Linked DNA regions of Bradyrhizobium sp. WD16. The protein of the gene in region 3 interacts with the protein of the main gene of each other region in a pairwise test. Links are inferred from orthologs where the notes say so. Each region holds a gene or a part of one and is shown on either strand. Other genes may lie near its edges.

Region 1 (6,305 bases), 970 kb from region 3 along the record:
GACGGCTTCGCCCGCGAGATCATCAACATGCCGGAACGGCTGGTCATTCCCGTGCCCGACGGCGTGTCGCTACGCGACGCCGCTTGCGCGCCGATTGCCTTCTCCACCGTCCAGCACATGCTGTTCGACAATGCCAAGCTCGAGCCCGGCGAGAGCGTGCTGGTCCATGCCGGAGGCTCGGGCATCGGCACCGTGGCGATCATGATGGCCAAGGCGATCGGCTGCATGGTGATCACCACCGTCGGCGACGATTCCAAAATCGAACGGGTCAAGGCGCTTGGCGCCGACCATGTCATCAACTACCGCAAGGATCGCTTCGAACACGAAACTCGCAAGATCACCAAGAAGAAGGGGGTCGACGTGGTGTTCGAGCATGTCGGCGCCGACACGTTTCCAGGCTCGCTGCTGTCGCTCAAGCGCGGCGGCCGGCTCGTCACCTGCGGCGCCACCTCGGGCCCGACGACGACGCTCAACCTGATGCAGCTCTTCCAGCAGCAGTACAAGATCTTCGGCTCGTTCGGCGCCTCGATGCGCAACATCGCCGAGAGCCTCGACAAGATGGCCGCCGGCATGAAGCCGGTGATCGATACGGACGTCCCGCTCAGCGACGTCGCCGCCGCGCTGACCAGGATGGAGAGCCGGCAGGTCTTCGGCAAGATCATCGTCCAGTTCTGATGCTGCGCACCCTGCTCCGCGCCCGCGCGCTGCTGCGCGACGCCCTCAAGCCCGCCTCGGAGGCGGTGATCGGGGCCGCTGTCGTCGGCTTGTTGAAGACGACGCGCTATTTCGATCCCGCGCGCACCGCCTCCGCCTTCTCCCGCATCACCCGCGGCATTGGGCCCTGGCTGCCCGAGCAGCGCATCGGCCGCGCCAATCTGAAGGCAGCCTTTCCCGAGAAAAGCGACGCCGAGATCGAAACCATCCTGTCGGACGTCTGGGACAATCTCGGCCGCGTCGCCGCGGAATTCGCCCACCTCGACAAGGTCTGGGACTTCGACCCCGCACGCCCGGGTGCCGGACGGATCGAACTCGCGCCGGGCACCCAGACCATCTTCGAGCAGTTGCGCGATGACGGCAAGGGCGCGCTGATCTTCGCCGCGCACCTCGCCAACTGGGAGCTGCCGGCGCTCGCGGCGCCGGCTTACGGCATGCCCTCGGCAGTGCTGTTCAGACGGCCGAACATCGCCGCCGCCGACCGCGCCATTCAGGACATGCGCGCCGTCAACATGGGCGAGATGGTCGCGACTGCCGCCGACGCGCCGCTGCGCCTTGCGCACGCGCTCGAGGCCGGCGTCCATGTCGGCATGCTGGTCGACCAGCATTTCGGCCGCGGCGTCGACGTCACCTTCTTCGGCCGCAGGACCAAGGCCAATCCGCTGCTCGCCCGCCTCGCCCGCCAGGTCGAGGTGCCGATCCACGGCGTGCGCATCATCCGCCTGCCCGGCGACAGGTTTCGCGCCGAACTGTCGGAAGAAATTCCGCCGGCGCGCGACGGCGCCGGCCGGATCGATATCGCCGCCACCACGCAGGCCGTCACCTCGGTGATCGAGGGCTGGGTGCGCGAGCATCCCGAGCAGTGGCTGTGGCTGCACCGCCGCTGGCGCTGATTCAGCGCCCGGTCTTCACCCGTGTCCACAGCCGGTTGAGGATGCGCTGCGTCGCCGGATCGCGCGCGGTGATGACGAACAGTTTCTGCAGCGTCGACTCGTCCGGATAGATCGTCTTGTCGTTGATGATCTTGGGGTCGATCAGCTTCTGGCTCGCCAGGTTGCCGTTGGCATATGACACGAAGTCGGAATTCTTCGCCGCGACATCCGGTCGGTAGAGATAATTGATCAGCTCGTAGGCCTCGGCCACGTTCTTGGCATCGGCCGGGATCGCCAGATTGTCGAAGAACATCTGCGCGCCCTCCCTCGGAATGGCGTAGCCGATCTCGACACCGTTCTTCGCCTCGACGGCGCGGCTCTGGGCCTGCTTGATGTCGCCTGACCAGCCGACGACGAGGCAGATCTCGCCGCTGGCGAGCGCGTTCAGATATTCCGACGAGTGAAACTTGCGGACATAGCGTCGCACCTTGCCGACCACTTCGGCGGCCCTGTCCAGGTCCGCCTGTTTGGTCGAATTGGGATCGAGCCCGAGCCAGTTCAGCGCCGCCGGCAGGATATCGTCGGCGGAATCGAGCATTTGGACGCCGCAGTCCTTGAACCTCGCGAGATTCTCCGGCTTGAATATCTGGTCCCAGCTGTCGACCTTGGCGTCGGCTCCGAGGACGTCGCGCACCGCCTTGACGTTGTAGCCGATGCCGGTGGTGCCCCACATGTAGTTGGCGGCGTAGAGATTGTCGGGATCGTAGGTCGCGAGCCGCTGATTGACCAGCGGCCAGGCGTTGGCGAGATTGGGCAGCTTCGACTTGTCGAGCTTCTGGAAGACATTGGCCCTGATCTGCCGCTGCAGGAAATAGGCCGTCGGCACCACGACGTCGTAGCCGGATCGGCCGGCAAGCAGCCGCGTCTCCAGGGTCTCGTTGGCGTCGAAGGTGTCGTAGACCACCTTGATGCCGGTCTCCCTGGTGAACTGTTCGAGCACCCCCGGCGCCATGTAGTTCGACCAGTTGTAGAAGTTGACCACGCGCTGCTGCGCCTGCGCGGGCAGCACGAGGGCCGCCATCGCAACCCCGACCAGCCAGCTGCGGATGGTCATGGCTCGCTCACTCAAGCGGCCCGCAGCGCGCGCGACAACCGTTCGAGCGCGGCGTCGATGGTAGCGTCCGACTTGGAGAAGCAGAAGCGGATCACGGACGTGACCGGATCGTCCTCGTAGAAGGCCGACACCGGTATCGCCGCCACCTTGTAGTCGGCGACGAGGCGCCGGCAGAACTGCTCGTCGGTCTCGTTCAGGCCCAGCGGCGACAGGTCGACGTTGAGGAAATAGGTGCCCTGGGACTGAATCACCGGAAAGCCAAGGCTCTTGAGCCCGTCGGCCAGGCGGTCGCGACTACGGGCGAGATCGGCGCGCATCTCGGTGAAATAGTCGTCGGACTTGCCGAGACCGTAGGCCACCGCGACCTGCAGATTGGGCGGCGTCGTGAAGGTAAGGAACTGATGCGCCTTGGCGAGCACCCGCAGAATCGGCGGCGCGGCGCAGACGAAACCGATCTTCCAGCCGGTGAGCGAGAAGATCTTGCCGGCCGACCCGATCTTCACGGTCCGCTCGCGCATCCCTGGAATGGCGATCAGCGGAACATGCTCGCGGCCGTCGAAGACGACATGCTCCCACACCTCGTCGCAGATGGCGATCAGGTTGAACTCCTGGCAGATGCGCGCCAGCAGTTCGAGGTCCTCGCGCGGATAGACGATCGCGGAAGGATTGAGCGGGTTGTTGAAGATCAGGAATTTGGTCTTCGGCGTGATCGCCGCGCGCAGCGCCTCCTCGGGAATGCGCCAGTGCGGCGGCTCCAGCCGCACAAAGCGCGGCACGCCGCCGGCGCAGCGGATCAGCGGATTGTAGGCGTCATAGGCCGGCGGAAAGACGATCACCTCGTCGCCCGGCTGGACCAGTCCGAGCACCGCGCCGGCGATGGCCTCGGTGGCGCCGGAGGTCACCAGCAGCTCGGTCATCGGATCGAGGCTGACGTCATGCCAGTGGGCGTAATGGCTGGCGATGGCCTGGCGCAGCTCCGGAATGCCCATCATCGACGGGTACTGGTTGTAGCCATTGAGAACCGCGTCGGCCGCCTTGCGCCGGATATCCTCCGGACCCGGGCCCTCGGGAAAGCCCTGGCCGAGATTGATGGCGTTATGGTCCCGCGCAAGCTGGGACATCGCTTCGAAGATGGTGACCGGAAGGTCGGCAAAGACAGGATTCATCGGACGCTTCAGCCGCCCGTCCTGGTGGGGAGACCGGCAGCCTTCCAGGCCAGGATACCGCCTTCGAGATGGGAGTCATACGGCAGCCCCGCAGCCTGGGCCGCCATCGAGGCCGTCACCGAGCGGCGGCCGGAGCGGCAGGCGAAAACCACGGTCCGCCCCTTCGGGTCCGGTATCTGGCTGGGGTCGAAGGACGACAGCGGCAGCACCACCGCATCAGGATAGGCTTCCGCGGCAACCTCGTTGGGTTCGCGCACGTCGACGAGAAGATAGCGCCCCTCGGAAAGGCCGGCGGCAACCTCTGCCGGGGCCCGATCATGGACACGATGAGAACTGCTGGACACTAAAGGCCTCCTGGCGAGCGATCGACGCGGCGGCCGGGCGGCCGTCGGCGCAGGTCAAATTCCCCGTTTACGCCAGCAAAATCAAGCGCTGCCCCCCTCGGAATAAGACCGGATTGTCACTTCGACGGAGGTTCAGATCGTAACCTGGGTGCCGACTTCGACCACCCGGCCGGTCGGGATCTGGAAATAGTTGGTGGCGTCGTTGGCGGACCGGCTCAGCGCGATGAACAGGTGGTCCTGCCAGCGCGGCATGCCCGAATGGGCCGCCGGCTTGAGCGAGCGGCGGGACAGGAAGAACGAGGTCGACATGATGTCGAACTGCCAGCCGAGCTTGCGCGCGATCGCCAGCGCCTTCGGCACGTTGGGCGACTCCATGAAACCGAAGCGGAGGGCCACCCGCGAGAACGTCGGGCTGATCTCCTCGAGCCGGACGCGATCGGAGACGTCGATCCGCGGTGTCGATGCGGTTTCGATGGTCAGGATGACGTTCTTCTCGTGCAGCACCTTGTAGTGCTTGAGGCTGTGCAGCAGGGCGGTCGGCGCACTGGTCGGATCGCTGGTGAGGAAGACCGCCGTGCCGGGCACCCGCTGCGGTGGGCGCTTCTCCAGCATGCGGACGAGGTCATTGAGCGGCAGTTCCTGCTTGCGCGACTTCTCGAACAGCAAACGGCTGCCGCGCCGCCACGTGATCATCAGCAGCATGATGGTCCCGCCCAGCGCCAGCGGAACCCAGCCGCCCTCGAGCACCTTCAAGAGATTGGCACCGAGGAAGGTCAGGTCGAGGGCCAGAAACGGTGCAATCAGGGCGGCCGCAGCCAACGCCGACCAGCGCCACACCTTCCAGATCACCACGAAGCCCATCATCGCTGTGACCACCATGGTCCCGGTCACGGAAATGCCGTAGGCTGAAGCGAGCGCGCTCGATGAGCGGAACAGCCCGACCAGCAGCACCACCGCGACCAGCAACAGCGTATTGATGCGCGGAATGTAGATCTGGCCAGCATGGGTCTCGGAGGTGTGGCGGATCTCGAAGCGCGGCAACAGGCCGAGCTGGATCGCCTGGCGGGTAAGCGAATAGGCGCCGGTGATCACCGCCTGGCTGGCGATGACCGTGGCGACGGTGGCGAGCGCCACCATCGGCAGCAGCGCCCAGTCCGGGAACATCAGGTAGAAGGGGTTCTCGATCGCCTTCGGATTGGCGATGACGAGGGCACCCTGCCCGAGATAGTTCAGCGCCAGCGACGGCAGCACGATGCACAGCCAAGCGATCTGGATCGGGCGCTTGCCGAAATGACCGAGGTCGGCATAAAGCGCCTCGACCCCGGTCACGGCGAGAAAGACGGCGCCGAGGGTGACGAGGCCGATGATGCCGTGGTGGGCGAGAAAACTCACCGCATGGACCGGATTGAAAGCCTCGATCACCACCGGATGCGCCGCGATGTGCGGCAACGCCGCGACGCCGATAACGGCGAACCACAGGCACATGATCGGGCCAAAAAACGCCGCGACACTGGCGGTGCCGCGCGACTGCACGGCGAACAGCGCCAGCAGGATCAGCAACGTCGCTGGCACGACGTAAGGCTCGAAGGCGACGGTCGCGATCTTGATACCTTCAAGCGCCGAGAGCACGGACAGCGCCGGCGTGATCACCGCGTCGCCGTAAAACAAGGCACCGCTGATGATGCCGAGCATTACGATGGTCCCGCTCTTGCCGGAGAGCGCGCGTTGCGCCAGGGCCATCAGCGCCAGCGTGCCGCCCTCGCCGTTGTTGTCCGCCCGCATCAAGATCAGGACATATTTCAGGGTGACGACGATGATCAGCGCCCACAGGATCAGCGACAGCACGCCGAGGACGGCGGCCACCGTAACGCCGTTGGCGGCTTCCGCAGCGACCACGGCCTCGCGGAAGGCATAGAGCGGGCTGGTGCCGATGTCACCGTAAACGACACCGATACTGCCGAGCATCAGCCCGCCGAACCCGGCGGTCGAATGCTTCTCCCCATGCCCGTTCACCGCCGGGGCTTCCGCGGCGGGTGCTGTGATGTCGGATGCCATGAAGAGGTCTAACCTCGGTTGCTGCAGCGCCACTAACAGG
Region 2 (6,297 bases), 2.5 Mb from region 3 along the record:
CGGCCCGCGGGTCCATGCTTTTTGGCACCAGCATGGTGAAGTCCGCCCCGTTCTTCAGCCGACCGGCAACCCGGCCTGCTTCCTGGCCTGCGCCGAAATAGATGTCGGCGCGCGCCGGCCCGACAATGGCCGAACCCGTGTCCTGGGCCACCATCAGGCGATGAAAGGCGCTCGGCGACTGCTCGGACTCGAGCGGCAACGCGCCGCTGATGAAGAATGGCGTGCCATAGACATGCAGCGCCTTGTCGACGGCGATGGAGCGCCCGGCCATCAAATGAACGCCTTGGGCGCCGACCGCCTCGGCATCCGCCGCGAGATCGACCTTGCGGAAGAAGACGTAGGAGCGGTTCTGCCGCCGCAGGTCCTTGGCGCCGTCGGGATTTTCCTCCATCCACTGGCGGATGCGCTGCATCGACATCTGCTCGCGGGGAATGATGTTGCGGTCGATCAGCACGCGCCCCACCGGCGTATAGGGATAGCCGTTGTGGGCGTCGTAGTTGAGGCGCGTCACCGAGCCATCCGGCATCCGCACCCGGGCAGACCCCTGGATCTGGATGAACAAAAGGTCGGTCTGATCCTTCAGCCAGCACAGTTCGAGGCCCCGTCCGGCGATGGCGCCATCCTCGATCTCGCCGCGGTCGTAATAGGGCACGAGCTTGCGCCGGCCGATCTTGCGGAACACCTGGCCCTTGTTGGGCAGGTTGGTGGAGCTCTGCGAATAGCCGCGGACGAAGAGGTTCGACGGCCGGCGGTAGATCGGCACCGTGTAGACATCGGTGCGGGTCGGCGAGCCCTCGACCTCCGGCTCGTAATAGCCGGTGACGAACCCCTGGACATCGCCGAGCTTGCTGATCCGCAGCGGCACGAAATGAGCCTCGAAGAATGCGCGCGCGGCTTCGGTGGTGGCGGGATGATGGCGACGCGCCTCCCGGCAGGGCTCGACCAGCGAGCGGCCGAGGGTCTTGGTCTCCGCCGACGCGGGATTGGCGATGATCGCGGCGCAACTGTTGCGAAACGCATTGAAGGCGGCGAGCTGATCGTCGTCCCGCCATCCGGCGACGTCGCCCCAGGCGACGGGCACGTATTGGGCATTGGGAAATTCGAACGGCAGCACTGGCGGCGCCCTGACCACGTGGCGCAGGTGACGATGGGAATAGCCGCCGGACCGACGGGCCTCGACGTCATCGCTCGCGAGCGTCAGCACCAGCGCGGCGCATGCGGCCCCCGCCACCATGCGCAGCCCGACGCGCGGAGGACGGCGCCGATCAGTGGCCGCTGTCGGTGCCAACCAGCTTCCAATTGGGGTCGCGCGAGGAGGTGTCACGGGCGAAGGTCCAGACATCGGTGACGTCGGTGACCTTGTCGGGACTGCCGTCGACCACGGCGCCGGTCTTGTCCCGTGTCACGGTCACCATCTGAGAAACGAAGCGGACGGTCACGTGTGCAATATGGTCGCGCAGCTCGGCGCCGGTCAGTTCGGCCTTGTCGATGCCGATGAAACGCGTCTCGAGCTTTTGCTCGTTGTTCTCGCGCTCGCGGATCGCCGTATCGAAACCGTCATAGACCTCCTTGGACAGGAGATCCTTGAGCGAGCGGCGATCGCCCTGGGCGAACGCAAGCACGATCATCTCGTAGGCGCTGCGGCCGCCGGCGAGGAAATGCTGGGGATCGAAGGACGGGTCGGCAGCGACGACGGCATCGAGGCCGAGGGCGAGCGGCGTGCCGGGCTCGGCCACGCCCCTCCAGCGGTCGGCCGGGGCGGGCGCCTCGGGAGCTGCTGCCGGCGCATGTTCGATCACCTTGCCGGGCAGCGGCACCACATTGCTGTTGGCACCTCCGTTGGCGATGTCCCGGGCGGCACGATCGAGCGGCGGCCGCTCGCTGCCGGTGCGCTGGCCCAGCACATTTCGCAGGCGCAGGAAGATGAACACGGCCAAAGCCAGGAAGATGATGGTGTAAATATCCACGTCACATTCGCTTTCTGATCGACTCCCGGGTCATCTCCGGTGCTGACCACCAAATCTTCGCTTCGGGCCGCCCCTCGTGTCCCGACGGGGCGGTCCGAATCAGCCCACGGCACAGCCGTGCGCTTCTGATGTAAGCACGGAAGCGGGCGAGCCAATGGCGCCTTTCGACGCGTATCCGGCCACCGGGCCTTAGGATCAAGAAGTTTTTCTAACCTCTCGTGTCCCGTCTCCGAATGACCGCGCCATTTGCCTCATGCTCGCACGGTCATTCGGCGACTTAGGGATACTAGCAAAATCAAAGTGCCAGAGCGGTGGATCTGACGCTCGTTTCAGTATTACCTGGACCAAGATTGTTCTGGCGGCGATCGCCAGACGCCCGAAAGCCGTCCTCGTTTCATCATCATATAACAAAACCATTGCAAAATCATATAGATGCATCATGGTCGGAGATCCGGCCCGCCGGCCGTGAACCTCGCTTCAGCTCGGTTGCCGGATCGCCTTGGCGAGACAGGGCCGCGGTCCTGTCCTTGTCGACAGCAGCGCCATTATGATAGCCAACCGGCCGCGACCAGGGCCATCGCCCGTGGGTGCCGCCGGGCGGGAAGGGTTTGTTGATCGTCCGGGCCGGCCTCATCCTTCGATCATCGTTAACAACTGCGCATCGTCTTCACGCGAGCCGGTCGCCACATCGCCTGAAACTGCGTCAGGAGAGATTTCCATGTCCAACGGCAACGGCGCACCGCCCGAAAACGCCCCTCCGCCGCAGCTCAACGTCCTTGCGCAGTACATCAAGGACTTCTCTTTCGAGAATCCGAATGCACCGGGCTCGCTCGCCCCGCAGCAGAATCAGCCCGCGATCAGCATCCAGATCAATGTCGGCGCCCAGAACATCGGCGAGCACGATTTCGAAGTGACGCTGTCGATCGAGGGCAAGGCCGAGAACGCCGACACCCTGCTGTTCGGTTTCGAGCTTGCTTATGCCGGCGTCTTCCGGGTCCAGAATGTACCCCAGGAAAACCTGCACCCGCTGATCATGATCGAATGTCCGCGGCTGCTGTTCCCGTTCGCCCGCGAGATCATCGCCACCGCGGTGCGCAACGGCGGCTTCCCGCCGCTGATGCTGGACCCGGTCGATTTCGTCGGCCTCTACCGCCAGAACCTCGAACGGCAGGCCGACCAGATGCGGCGCGGCACGGCGTCCTGAGCCACAGCGCGACAACAAGAGACGTCATTCAACATTCAAAGGCCCGGCGCGTGACGCGCGCCGGGCCTTTTTCTTTTTACTTCGGCTGGCTCTTCTTTGGCCGGACTTCGGACCGGTGTCCCGGCCGATCGACCTGGGGCAATTTCCGGCGAGGCGGGCACCGGTTCGCGCGAATAAACCGCGTCACGACGAACCCAGCGATCGGCGCCGGCTCAAGCGCCGAGATATTCCTTCCACAGCGCCTTGTCGCCCATTTTAGCGATGAAGGCGCGATGGGCTTCGCGATCGGCCTCGGTGACGCGCGGTGCCAGCGGCTCCGGACGTTGCCGCCGCGGACCATCGGCTTCGACCCGAATCTCGGACTGGCGGGTGTCGGCGAGAATGAGCTGCGACTGCCGGGCACCAATCAGGTCGATATAGACTTCGGCCAGCAATTCGGCGTCGAGCAGGGCGCCGTGCAGGGTGCGGTGCGAATTGTTGATCGAGTAACGCGAGCAGAGATCGTCGAGCCGATTGGACACGCCCGGATGCTTGCGGCGTGCCAGCAGCAGCGTATCGACCAGCCGCTCGCGCGGGATCGCCACGCGCTTGAGCCGCTCGAGCTCCATGTTGATGAAGCTGATGTCGAAGGAGGCATTGTGGATGACGAGCGGCGCCTCGCCGATGAAGGCAAGGAATTCATCCACGACCTCGGCGAACAGCGGCTTCTGGGCCAGAAACTCGGTCGACAGCCCGTGTACCGCAAAGGCCTCGGCGGGCATGTCCCGCTCGGGATTGATGTAGCGGTGGAAGGTCTGGCCGGTGGGCATGCGGTTGATGATCTCGATGCAACCAATTTCGACCAGCCGATCGCCGCGGAGCGGGTCGAGGCCGGTGGTTTCGGTATCGAGAACGATTTCACGCATGGTTTGCAGACCGAGCTGATCTCAAGGACAAAATCCCGGGCGCCAAGGCGGCGGGGCGGGCCATCGAATCACGGCCGGCGCCGCGGCATCTTAGCCATGGCGTAAAGAATGTCCTTGATCTGCGCCCGTACCGGGTCAAGACCGTGGGAGGTATCCACGATGAAATCGGCCCGCCGGCGCTTTTCGGCGTCGGGTATCTGCCGCCCCAGGATGGCGTCGAGCTTCTCCGCCGACATGTTCGGCCGGGCCAGGATCCGCTCGCGCTGCACCTGCGGCGACGTCGTGACCACTGCCACGGCATCCACCCGGTTCTCGCCAGCGGTTTCGAACAGCAGCGGAATATCGAGCACCGCGACCGGCGCGCCCGACCGCTCGGCCGCGTCGAGAAAGGCCTGCTGGTGGGCGCGCAGCATCGGATGCACGATTCCCTCCAGCCGCTTCATCGCCGAGCTGTCGTGAAGGACGTAGGCCGAAAGTTTCTGGCGATCGACCTTGCCATCCACGGTGGTGCCGGGAAAGGCGGCCTCGATCGCCGGCGCGGCCTCCCCTTCATAGAGAACATGCACCGTGGCATCGGCATCATAGACGGGCACGCCCGCTTCGGCGAACAGCCTGGCTGTGGTCGACTTGCCCATCCCGATCGAACCGGTCAACCCGAGCAGCAGCATTCCCGATCCTCTAAAAGGCCAGAAGCCCTGCGCCGCGCAAATACGCAAACAATGGCAGCAGGGGCAGGCCGAGAACCGTGAAGTGATCGCCCTCGACCCGATCGAACAGATGCACGCCGAGGCCTTCGAGCTGATAGGCGCCGACACTGGTGCAGACGACGTCGCCGGCAGTATCGAGATAAGCGGCAATCGCGGCTTCGCTCAGCGGCCGCATGGCGAGACGCGCCACGGCTACGTGGGAAAAACGCACTTCGTCATTGATGACCACCGCCACCGCCGAATGCAATTCGTGCACGGCACCGGCCAGTGCGGCGAGCTGCTCGGCTGCCTGGTCGCGATTCTTCGGCTTGCTGAACCGACGGGATCCGAGCGCCAGGGTCTGGTCGGCGCCGATCACGATCCGGCCGGGATGGCGAGCAGCGACCGCAAGGGCCTTTTCCTTTGCCAGCAGGGACGCGACCTCCCCCGGTGCGGATACAGCCGCGCCGTTTTCCACCGCACGCTCGTCGATATCGGCCGGAATCACCTCGAACGGAATGCCGGCATGATGCAGCAGGGTCTGGCGAGAACGGCTGCTCGAGGCGAGGATCGGTGGCCTTTCACCATACCACAAGGTCATCGTTTCAGCCCCGTTGCCGCTGGCGGTCGGCCAGCAGCTTGAGGATCGCCGCGGCGGTTTCCTCGATCGATCGGCGCGTGACGTCGAGCAGCGCCCAATTGTGCCTGGCACTGAGGCGACGGGAAAACAGCACTTCCTCGGCGACAGCCTGACGATCGGTATAGACGGCATCGTCGGTGTGGGCGCCAAGGCCCAGGAGACGGTTCTGGCGGATCTGGATCAGGCGCTCCGGCGAGGCGTGGAGACTGACGACCAGCGGCTTGTTCAGGTTTTCGAGCTGGTAGGGAATCGGGATACCCGGGACCAGCGGTACATTGGCGGTGCGCACACCGCGATTGGCGAGATAGATCGAGGTCGGCGTCTTCGAGGTGCGGGAGACGCCGACCAGTACCACATCGGCCTCTTCCAGGCCTTCAACGTGCTGCCCGTCGTCATGCATCATGGTGTAATTGAGGGCGTCGATCCGCTTGAAATATTCCGCATTGAGCGTGTGCTGGGCGCCGACCCGATGGGCCGTGGCGGTGCCGAGATAGGCTTGGAACAGCTGAAGCACCGGCCCGATGATCGACAAGCTCGGAATATTCATGTCCTTGCACTTGGTCTCGAGCCGCGACACCAGGTCTTCCTCGAGCAGCGTGAACAGCACGATGCCGGGGGATTCCTCGATCTCCGCCAACACGCGATCGAGTTGCTTCTGGCTCCGCACCAGCGGATAGACGTGCTCGACGGGGGTGACATGGGAGTATTGTGCAGCCACCGCGCGCGCCACCGTGATCAGCGTCTCGCCGGTGGAATCGGACACCATATGAAGGTGAAAATAACTGCCGGTCGCGGGCGGCATCAGGCCGGATATCCTGTGGATCGCTGTGGAGTTTCGGCGGGGGATTCGGTCAAGCGCGGCTGGCCTCGGGAAAAGGGCGGTTTTGCTTCACAG
Region 3 (7,416 bases):
GCCATCGACGTACCCGGCGCAGGGCCGGTTGCGGACGGCGCGGGCACGGCGGCGACCGGCGCCGGCGCCGGCGGCGGCTGATTGATCACGGTGTTGATCACCGTGGTGTTGTGGATGTTGTTGAAGATGATGTTGTCGGGCGGCGGCGCCACATAGGCCGGCGCCACGACATAATCCGGCATCGGCACGAAGACCGGCTGCGGCAGGATGAACAGCGCGACCGGCGCCGGCGGCGGCGGCAGCACCACGAAATCCGGCGGCGGCGGCGGCAGGAAGAACACCGGCGGCGGCGGCGGCGGCGCGAAGTCGAAATCCGGATCGCTGAACATCAGCACCGGGCGGTCCACATAGACGATCTCGTCCGGCGGCGGCGGCGGCACGTCATACTCGATCATCGCAAAGCTCGGCGGCGGCTCCGGCGGCGCGGTGAGGAAGGCGAGCCGGCGACGCGCGTCGGGGGCATGCGGTCCGCGCGGATAGCGTCGCAGATAGGACCAGTAGGCCTGGGGCGTGTCGGCGCTGTAGGTGCGCCGCCAGGTGATGGCTTCGCGCCTCGCGGCAGCGATCGCCCTCACCCGCCTCGCCAACGGATCCGAAGGATAGGCGGCGAGGAAATCCTCATAGCCCTGGAGGGTGTCGCGCTCGATCGCCGCGGTATAGGCCTCCTGCGCGCCGAGATCGCGCATCGGCCGATCGCGCATGGCGGCGACCTGGGCCGCTGAAGGCTGCGGCGGAGCGTCGGCGGCGCGGTCGAAGAACTGGAAACTGCCCTCGAGCTTATGGGCATCCCACGGCAGCAGCGAGCCCTTGGAACTCTCGCTGACGCGCAGCCGCACGCGATTGAACACGTCGGGCAGCGACAGACCGCCGGTGCGGATCATCTCGGCGAGCGCCTGGGCATAGGCGCCATAGGCGCCCTGCTCCGGCGGCGCCACGGTCCCCGGCGCGGCGTTGAAGGCGATCAGCATGCGCGGTTCGGGATCGACCAGCGCGAGGCCGCTGGCGATCTGGTTCTGGACGAAAGGCTGCTGCCGCGCCGCATCGAGCACCACGATGCCGCTCTTGAGAGGCAAGGCCGCGAGCTGGCGCATATAGTCCGACAGCCGCAGCGCCTCGACCGGAATGTCAGTGTCGCGGCTGATGCTGGAATCCACCGGCACGAAGTAATTCTCGCCGGCATACTGGACGCCGTAGCCGGAGAGATAGACCATCGCCACAGTGCCCGGCCCCGAGGCTTCCGCCTTCTGGATGAAGTCGCGGAAACTCTTGCGCAGGCTGTCGCCGTCGAGGTCGCGGGCGCCAGCGACGTCGAAGCCGGCGGCCTGCAGGGTCTGCGCGATCAGCCCGGCATCGTTGGCCGCCGTCGCCAGCGGCCCCTTGGCATAGGCGCCGTTGCCCACGACAAAGGCTATGCGCTTCTCCTGCTGCTGGGCCGCAGCCGGAACGGCGCCGATCGCCACGGCGGCGAGCACCGCGAGGAGGCTCAGGGGCAGGAACGACGGGATCGGGAGTCGCAGCATGGCACGTTTCTCTCGCGTTTGTTCTTTCGCGTTCGTTTTTCCCGGATTCGGCCGGGCCGACAGTGAGCCTGTCCGGAACTGAACGGGAGTTGAACGAAGCACGTGCGAGCCTCGCACCGCAAGGGCGCAGCGATGTCGGAACCCTGCATGATGCTAGTGTGGCGTCTCGCAATTGCCTACAGGGGCTTGCCGCGAAGGGCATAGGCAATTTCGAGACGCCACACTAGATCGTCTGGACGTCGACGACGCCGGTCACGGCCTTGAGCGCGCCGGCGATCTGGGGCGAGACCTTGAAGCGGCCGGGGAGCTTGAGCTCGACCTCGGTTTCGAGGTCGAGCATCATCACAAGCGTCACCTCGCCGTCGCCGCCGCGCGGCGCGATCGAGGGCGACGCCACGGCGCCGCGCGCCGGCTCCGGCGCAGCCAGCCGTCGCGCGATCGACTCCAGCGGCTTGCCGTCACGCACGAAGATCTTCAGCGCCATCGAGGTCTTGGCCGCGGCCTGGTCGAGCAATTCGACGTTATTGATGCGGGCTCGCACATCTTCGCCCTGCAGTTCGGCGCCGAGCTGCATCAGCACGGCAAGGCCGGGCTCGAGCATGTCGCGAAACTGCGCCAGCGCTTCCGAGAACAGCACCGCCTCGAAATGGCCGGTGGCGTCGGACAGGCCGATGATGCCCATCTTGTTGCCGGTCTTGGTGCGGCGCTCCATCCGCGACACCACCGTCGCCGCGACCTTGCCGGCGGTGCGGCCGTTCTTCACCGCATGGGAGAATTCCGCCCAGGACTGCACGTTGAGGCGCTTGAGAACGGTCTTGTAATCGTCCAGCGGATGGCCCGACAGGAAGAAGCCGACGGCGTCGTATTCGCGCTGCAGGCGTTCCGACGGCAGCCACGGATCGAGTGACGGCAGGATCACGGTGGGCGCATCGGCCTGGCCGCCGAACATGTCGTTCTGGCCGATGGTGGCCGCCTCGTGGCTGCGCTGACAGGCCGCGACGATGACGTCGGCGCCGGCGAAGACCCGGGCGCGGCTCGGCTCGAGTTCGTCGAAGGCGCCCGCCGCGGCGAGGCTTTCGACCACGCGCTTGTTGATCGCCTTCGGGCTGACGCGGCTGGCGAAGTCGGCGATCGAGGTGAACGGCTTGTCGCCGCGCGCCTCGACGATCTGCTGGACGGCCTGGGCGCCGACGCCCTTGAGCGCGGCAAGCGCATAGAAGATCTTGCCGTCGGCGACGTCGAAATTGACGCCGGAGCGGTTGATCGACGGCGGCTCGAGCTTGATGCCGAGGCGCTGCGCCTCGGCGCGGAATTCCGACAGCTTGTCGGTGTTGCTCATGTCGAGCGTCATCGAGGCGGCGATGAACTCGACGGGATAATGCGCCTTCATATAGGCGGTGTGATAGGACACCAGCGCATAGGCCGCGGCGTGACTCTTGTTGAAGCCGTAGTCGGCGAACTTCGCCAGCAGGTCGAAGATGGTGTCGGCCTGGGCCTGGGTGATGCCGCGCTCGAGGGCGCCGGAGACGAAGCGGACGCGCTGCTGGTCCATCTCGGCGCGGATCTTCTTGCCCATGGCGCGACGCAGCAGGTCGGCTTCGCCGAGCGAATAACCCGACAGCGCCTGGGCGATCTGCATCACCTGTTCCTGGTAGATGATGACGCCGAAGGTCTCCTTGAGGATCGGCTCCATCATCGGATGCAGGTATTCCGGCTCCTCGTCGCCGTGCTTGCGGGCGCAATAGGTCGGGATGTTGGCCATCGGGCCCGGGCGATACAGCGCCACCAGCGCGATGATGTCTTCGAAACGGTCGGGACGCATGTCGACGAGCGCGCGCCGCATGCCCTGACTTTCAACCTGGAACACGCCGACGACCTCGCCGCGCGCCAGCATCGAATAGCTGTCGGCGTCGTCGAGCGGCAGCTTGTTGAGTTCGACCTTGATGCTGCGCTGGGCGACGAGCTTGACCGCGACGTTGAGCGTCGTCAGCGTCTTCAGGCCGAGGAAGTCGAATTTGACAAGGCCGGCGGGCTCCACCCATTTCATGTTGAACTGGGTGACCGGCATATCCGACTTCGGATCGCGGTACATCGGCACGAGCTCGCTGAGCGGCCGGTCGCCGATGACGATGCCGGCGGCGTGGGTCGAGGCGTGACGGTTGAGGCCTTCGAGTTTCTGGGCGATGTCGAAGGCCTGGGCGACCACCGGATCTTCATCGCGGAAGGCCTGCAGCTTCGGCTCGCCGGCGATCGCAGCAGCCAGCGTCACCGGCGCCGCCGGGTTCTGCGGCACCAGCTTGGTGAGCTTGTCGACCTGGCCATAGGGCATCTGCAGCACGCGGCCGACGTCGCGCAGCACGCCGCGCGCCTGCAACGTACCGAAGGTGATGATCTGGGCGACCTGGTCGCGACCATAGCGATCCTGGACGTAATGGATCACCTCTTCGCGACGGTCCTGGCAGAAGTCGATGTCGAAGTCCGGCATCGACACGCGCTCGGGATTGAGGAAGCGCTCGAACAGCAGGCTGAAGCGGATCGGGTCGAGGTCGGTGATGGTCAGGGCATAGGCGACGAGCGAGCCGGCGCCGGAGCCGCGGCCCGGTCCGACCGGGATGTCCTGGGACTTCGCCCATTTGATGAAGTCCGACACGATCAGAAAGTAGCCCGCGTAGTTCATGCGGTTGATGATGTCGATTTCGAAGGCCAGCCGCGCGGCATAGGTCTCTTCGGTGGTGCCCGGGGCGGTGCCGTGATGGGCGAGACGCCGCGCCAGTCCCTCCTCGGCCTGGCGCTTGAGTTCGGCCGCCTCCTCCCGCTCCGCGTCGCCGCCACTCGACGCGCCGACGGTGAAGCGCGGCAGGATCGGCTTGCGGGTCAGCGGCCGGTAGGCGCAGCGTTCGGCAATCTCGACCGTCGAGGCCAGCGCCTCCGGCAGATCAGCGAACAGCACCGCCATTTCGGCGCGGGTCTTGAAGCGGTGGTCCGGGGTGAGCTGGACGCGATCGGTCTCGGCGATCAGGCGACCGCCGGCGATGCACAGCAGCGCGTCATGGGCCTCGAAATCGTCGGCCTTGGCGAAGTAAGGCTCGTTGGTGGCGACGAGCGGCAGGGACTTGGCATAGGCGAGATCGATCAGGGTGCCTTCGGCGCGCCGCTCCTTGTCGAGGCCGTGGCGCTGCAATTCGACGTAGAGCCGGTCGCCGAACAGCGCGGTGAGCCGATCGAGCCGTGTCGCCGCCAGTGCCGCCTGGTCGGCGGTGATCGCCATCGAGATCGGTCCGTCCGGTCCGCCGGTGAGCACGATCAGGCCATCGGTCTCGCCCTCGAGCCAGTCGAGCTTGATATGCGGTGTCTGATGGGTCGGCGTCTCGAGGAATGCCCGGGAATTCAGCCGCATCAGGCTGCGGTAGCCGGCCTCGCGAGCCGCGAGCAGCACCAGACGCTGGGGCGAAGCGGCCAGAATGCTGCGCGAGGTCGGCTCGACATCGCCGAAATCCACCGCCAGGGCGCAGCCGACAATCGGCTGGATCCCGGAGCCCGCCATCTTGTCGGAGAATTCCAACGCCCCGAACATGTTGTCGGTGTCGGTCAGCGCGAGCGCCGGCTGGTGATCGGCCTTGGCGAGGTCGGCGAGGCCGCCGATCTTGATCGCGCCCTGGAGCAGCGAATAGGCCGAATGGACGTGGAGATGGACGAAACCGGCGGAACTCATGGATGCGGGCAGCTCTCGGGACGAATACGAAATCAGGGCCGAAGGTCGGGATGCGAAACCGCCGGATTCGCGCCTTCGAGGCGGGATGTCGGCGACAGCACCGGCGGCGACTCAACGGCCTGATGGTGGGGTGCCGGTCAGCCTAAGTCCATCGGCGCTCGCCACGATCCCCGACACCCTTCGGAGCTGTCCTGCTTTTCCCCAGGGCGGACGATCCCAACACCGGAAAATTCCAATCGCGCCTATCCGGTTAACGCAGGCACCCACTACATATAGAGATGCCGGCGCCCGCACGATCACCGGAGCAAGGCGTCCAACTGACGGATCAACTCTCCGACCCGTCCCCCACCCGGCGGGGCGGGCGGATACCGCCTCAAAACGTCTCGCACCACGGGATGCGCCCGTACGCGCGATTGCATGATGTGCTCGACTCCAACGGTGGGATCGTCGCCGGTGGAGAGTTCGAAAGCTCGCGCAGCATACGCGGGCGAACCAAGGATGTGCTTGACCTGCGTAGCCTTGGCCAAGGGATGGAGAAACGCCGCGCCGGCTGCGGCGAGGGCCGCGCGTGCGGCGTCGCTCGCCGCGACCTGCCCTGCATCGCGCGCCTCCTGAGCCGCCCGCTGTGCAGCCCACGCGCTGTCACGTAACGCCTTCGTCCGCTCGCCTCCATCCGCAAACGACTGCGCAGTGTCTATTGCGGCGCGTGGGCGGGTATCGTCAGGGCGTTCGCGTTCGAAGATCGCCAATGCTGGCCGCGCGCAGACCACCGCATAGCGGGCGACTTCCCTGAGTTCGGACCGGGTGAGCTCGACCTTTGTGGAGTGATCCAACATGGCTTCATCCGACTTGCCGCCGCACCATCCGTGGATGGCTTATGTCTCGCAATTGCCTACGACAGACTGGCCGCAAAGGCAGCAGGCAATTGCGAGACGCCGACCTTTAAGGTCCCGCCCCCACCGCCTGTCCGGCCCGCTGGCTGTTCGGGCCGGAACCACCTTCAGAGGACATCCCTTCAGAGGATATTTGGCGCGCGGCGGGGGCGGAATCCGGATGGACGGCGACTGATGTCACAACGACCTGCAGGAGTTGCAGAATGCCCTACAGCTGCGGGATCACTTGAGCCCAGATCGCCACCATTCCGACGAACAGCACGATCGAGGCCAGCGCCGCGGCTTCTTCCACGAACAATCTCAACATCTTGGCTCTCCCTAGGCGAAGCTTTGGGCGAACGGAAACGCCCCATGACGAAGAAGAACGTATGAAGAACATTGTTCTGTTTTTGTTCTTAAGAGTCAAGCCGGGCGATCGTGGTCGAACAATCGTTCCAGGCGCCGTGGTTAATCGGCCGCGGCGCCCAGACCTGACGTCAGCCTTGACGCCGTTCCAGCGGAGCGGCTTGCTGCCGTCCGGGCTGGACCTTAAGTGCCGCGAGTCGGCGGGAGACAAAAACAATGCGACGGATGTTGTTGGCCGCGGTGGCGGCGACGGGTTTCGGCTGGGCGCTCGCGAGCCCTGCCCCGGCTGCGGCCGAGACGATCTTTCCGATCTGCCTGCACTGGAAGGGCGATCTGACCGACTGCCGCTACACTTCGATGGCCCAGTGCAATGCGTCAGCCTCGGGCCTCGGCGCCGACTGCCTCTACAACCCCGCTTACGCCGCCGTCGTCCGCGAGACTTACGACGAAGCTGCGCCGCCGCCACGGCGCAAGCGTATCCGCCGCCACGCCGAGTGAGAAAGCGCGACGGCCTCTGACGGAACCAGAGGATCAGTCGAGCTCGACGACGAGGCCGTTCTCGATCGAGACCCGACGGTCCATCCGGGCCGCGAGTTCCATGTTGTGGGTGGCGATCAGCATCGCCACCCGTGTCGCCCGCACCAGCTGCATCAGGGCGTGGAAGACATGATCGGCGGTGTGCGGGTCGAGATTGCCGGTCGGCTCGTCGGCCAGCAGCACCCGCGGCGCATTGGCCACCGCCCGGGCGATCGCCACCCGTTGCTGCTCGCCGCCGGAGAGTTCGGCCGGCCGATGACTGACGCGCTCACCAAGGCCGAGATAGGACAGGATCTCGTGCGAGCGCTGCACCGTCTCCCGCTTCTTCAGGCCGCGGATCATCTGCGGCAGCATGACGTTTTCGAGCGCGGTGAATTCCGGCAGCAGCCGGTGCGACTGATAGACGAAG

What was found.
Region 1: the proteins of dnaE (region 3) and DB459_RS25100 interact in binary tests that used the Escherichia coli proteins (3 or more experiments, as listed by UniProt). The link is inferred for Bradyrhizobium sp. WD16 from one-to-one orthologs.
Region 2: the proteins of dnaE (region 3) and dnaQ interact in binary tests that used the Escherichia coli proteins (3 or more experiments, as listed by UniProt). The link is inferred for Bradyrhizobium sp. WD16 from one-to-one orthologs.

What each region holds. Positions count from the first base shown.
Region 1 is NZ_CP028908.1:5,417,900-5,424,204, forward strand. The notes cover bases 1,790-4,758. They hold DB459_RS25100 (aminotransferase), read right to left. Parts: upstream 3,867-4,758; coding sequence 2,712-3,866; downstream 1,790-2,711. Other genes in these bases: DB459_RS25095 (polyamine ABC transporter substrate-binding protein), read right to left, coding at 1,790-2,700; DB459_RS25105 (rhodanese-like domain-containing protein), read right to left, coding at 3,875-4,210; DB459_RS25110 (potassium transporter Kup), read right to left, coding at 4,343-4,758. Outside these bases: DB459_RS25085 (zinc-binding dehydrogenase), read left to right, coding at 1-675; DB459_RS25090 (lipid A biosynthesis lauroyl acyltransferase), read left to right, coding at 675-1,607; more of DB459_RS25095, read right to left, coding at 1,609-1,789; more of DB459_RS25110, read right to left, coding at 4,759-6,265. UniProt on the Escherichia coli protein: Shows aminotransferase activity with methionine and histidine as substrates, and to a lesser extent also with phenylalanine.
Region 2 is NZ_CP028908.1:1,917,297-1,923,593, forward strand. Bases 2,231-5,191 are described here. They hold dnaQ (DNA polymerase III subunit epsilon), read right to left. Parts: upstream 4,077-5,191; coding sequence 3,384-4,076; downstream 2,231-3,383. Other genes in these bases: secB (protein-export chaperone SecB), read left to right, coding at 2,686-3,171; coaE (dephospho-CoA kinase), read right to left, coding at 4,145-4,744; DB459_RS08900 (Maf family protein), read right to left, coding at 4,755-5,191. In the rest of the region: DB459_RS08875 (murein transglycosylase A), read right to left, coding at 1-1,234; DB459_RS08880 (Tim44/TimA family putative adaptor protein), read right to left, coding at 1,266-1,967; more of DB459_RS08900, read right to left, coding at 5,192-5,363; DB459_RS08905 (pyruvate, water dikinase regulatory protein), read right to left, coding at 5,368-6,204. UniProt on the Escherichia coli protein: DNA polymerase III is a complex, multichain enzyme responsible for most of the replicative synthesis in bacteria. The epsilon subunit contain the editing function and is a proofreading 3'-5' exonuclease.
Region 3 is NZ_CP028908.1:4,445,918-4,453,333, reverse strand. Bases 1,544-5,623 are described here. They hold dnaE (DNA polymerase III subunit alpha), read right to left. Parts: upstream 5,233-5,623; coding sequence 1,744-5,232; downstream 1,544-1,743. Other genes in these bases: DB459_RS20695 (putative immunity protein), read right to left, coding at 5,529-5,623. Also shown: DB459_RS20705 (caspase domain-containing protein), read right to left, coding at 1-1,520; more of DB459_RS20695, read right to left, coding at 5,624-6,068; DB459_RS20690 (DUF3551 domain-containing protein), read left to right, coding at 6,687-6,968; DB459_RS20685 (ABC transporter ATP-binding protein), read right to left, coding at 7,002-7,416. UniProt on the Escherichia coli protein: DNA polymerase III is a complex, multichain enzyme responsible for most of the replicative synthesis in bacteria. This DNA polymerase also exhibits 3' to 5' exonuclease activity. The alpha chain is the DNA polymerase catalytic subunit.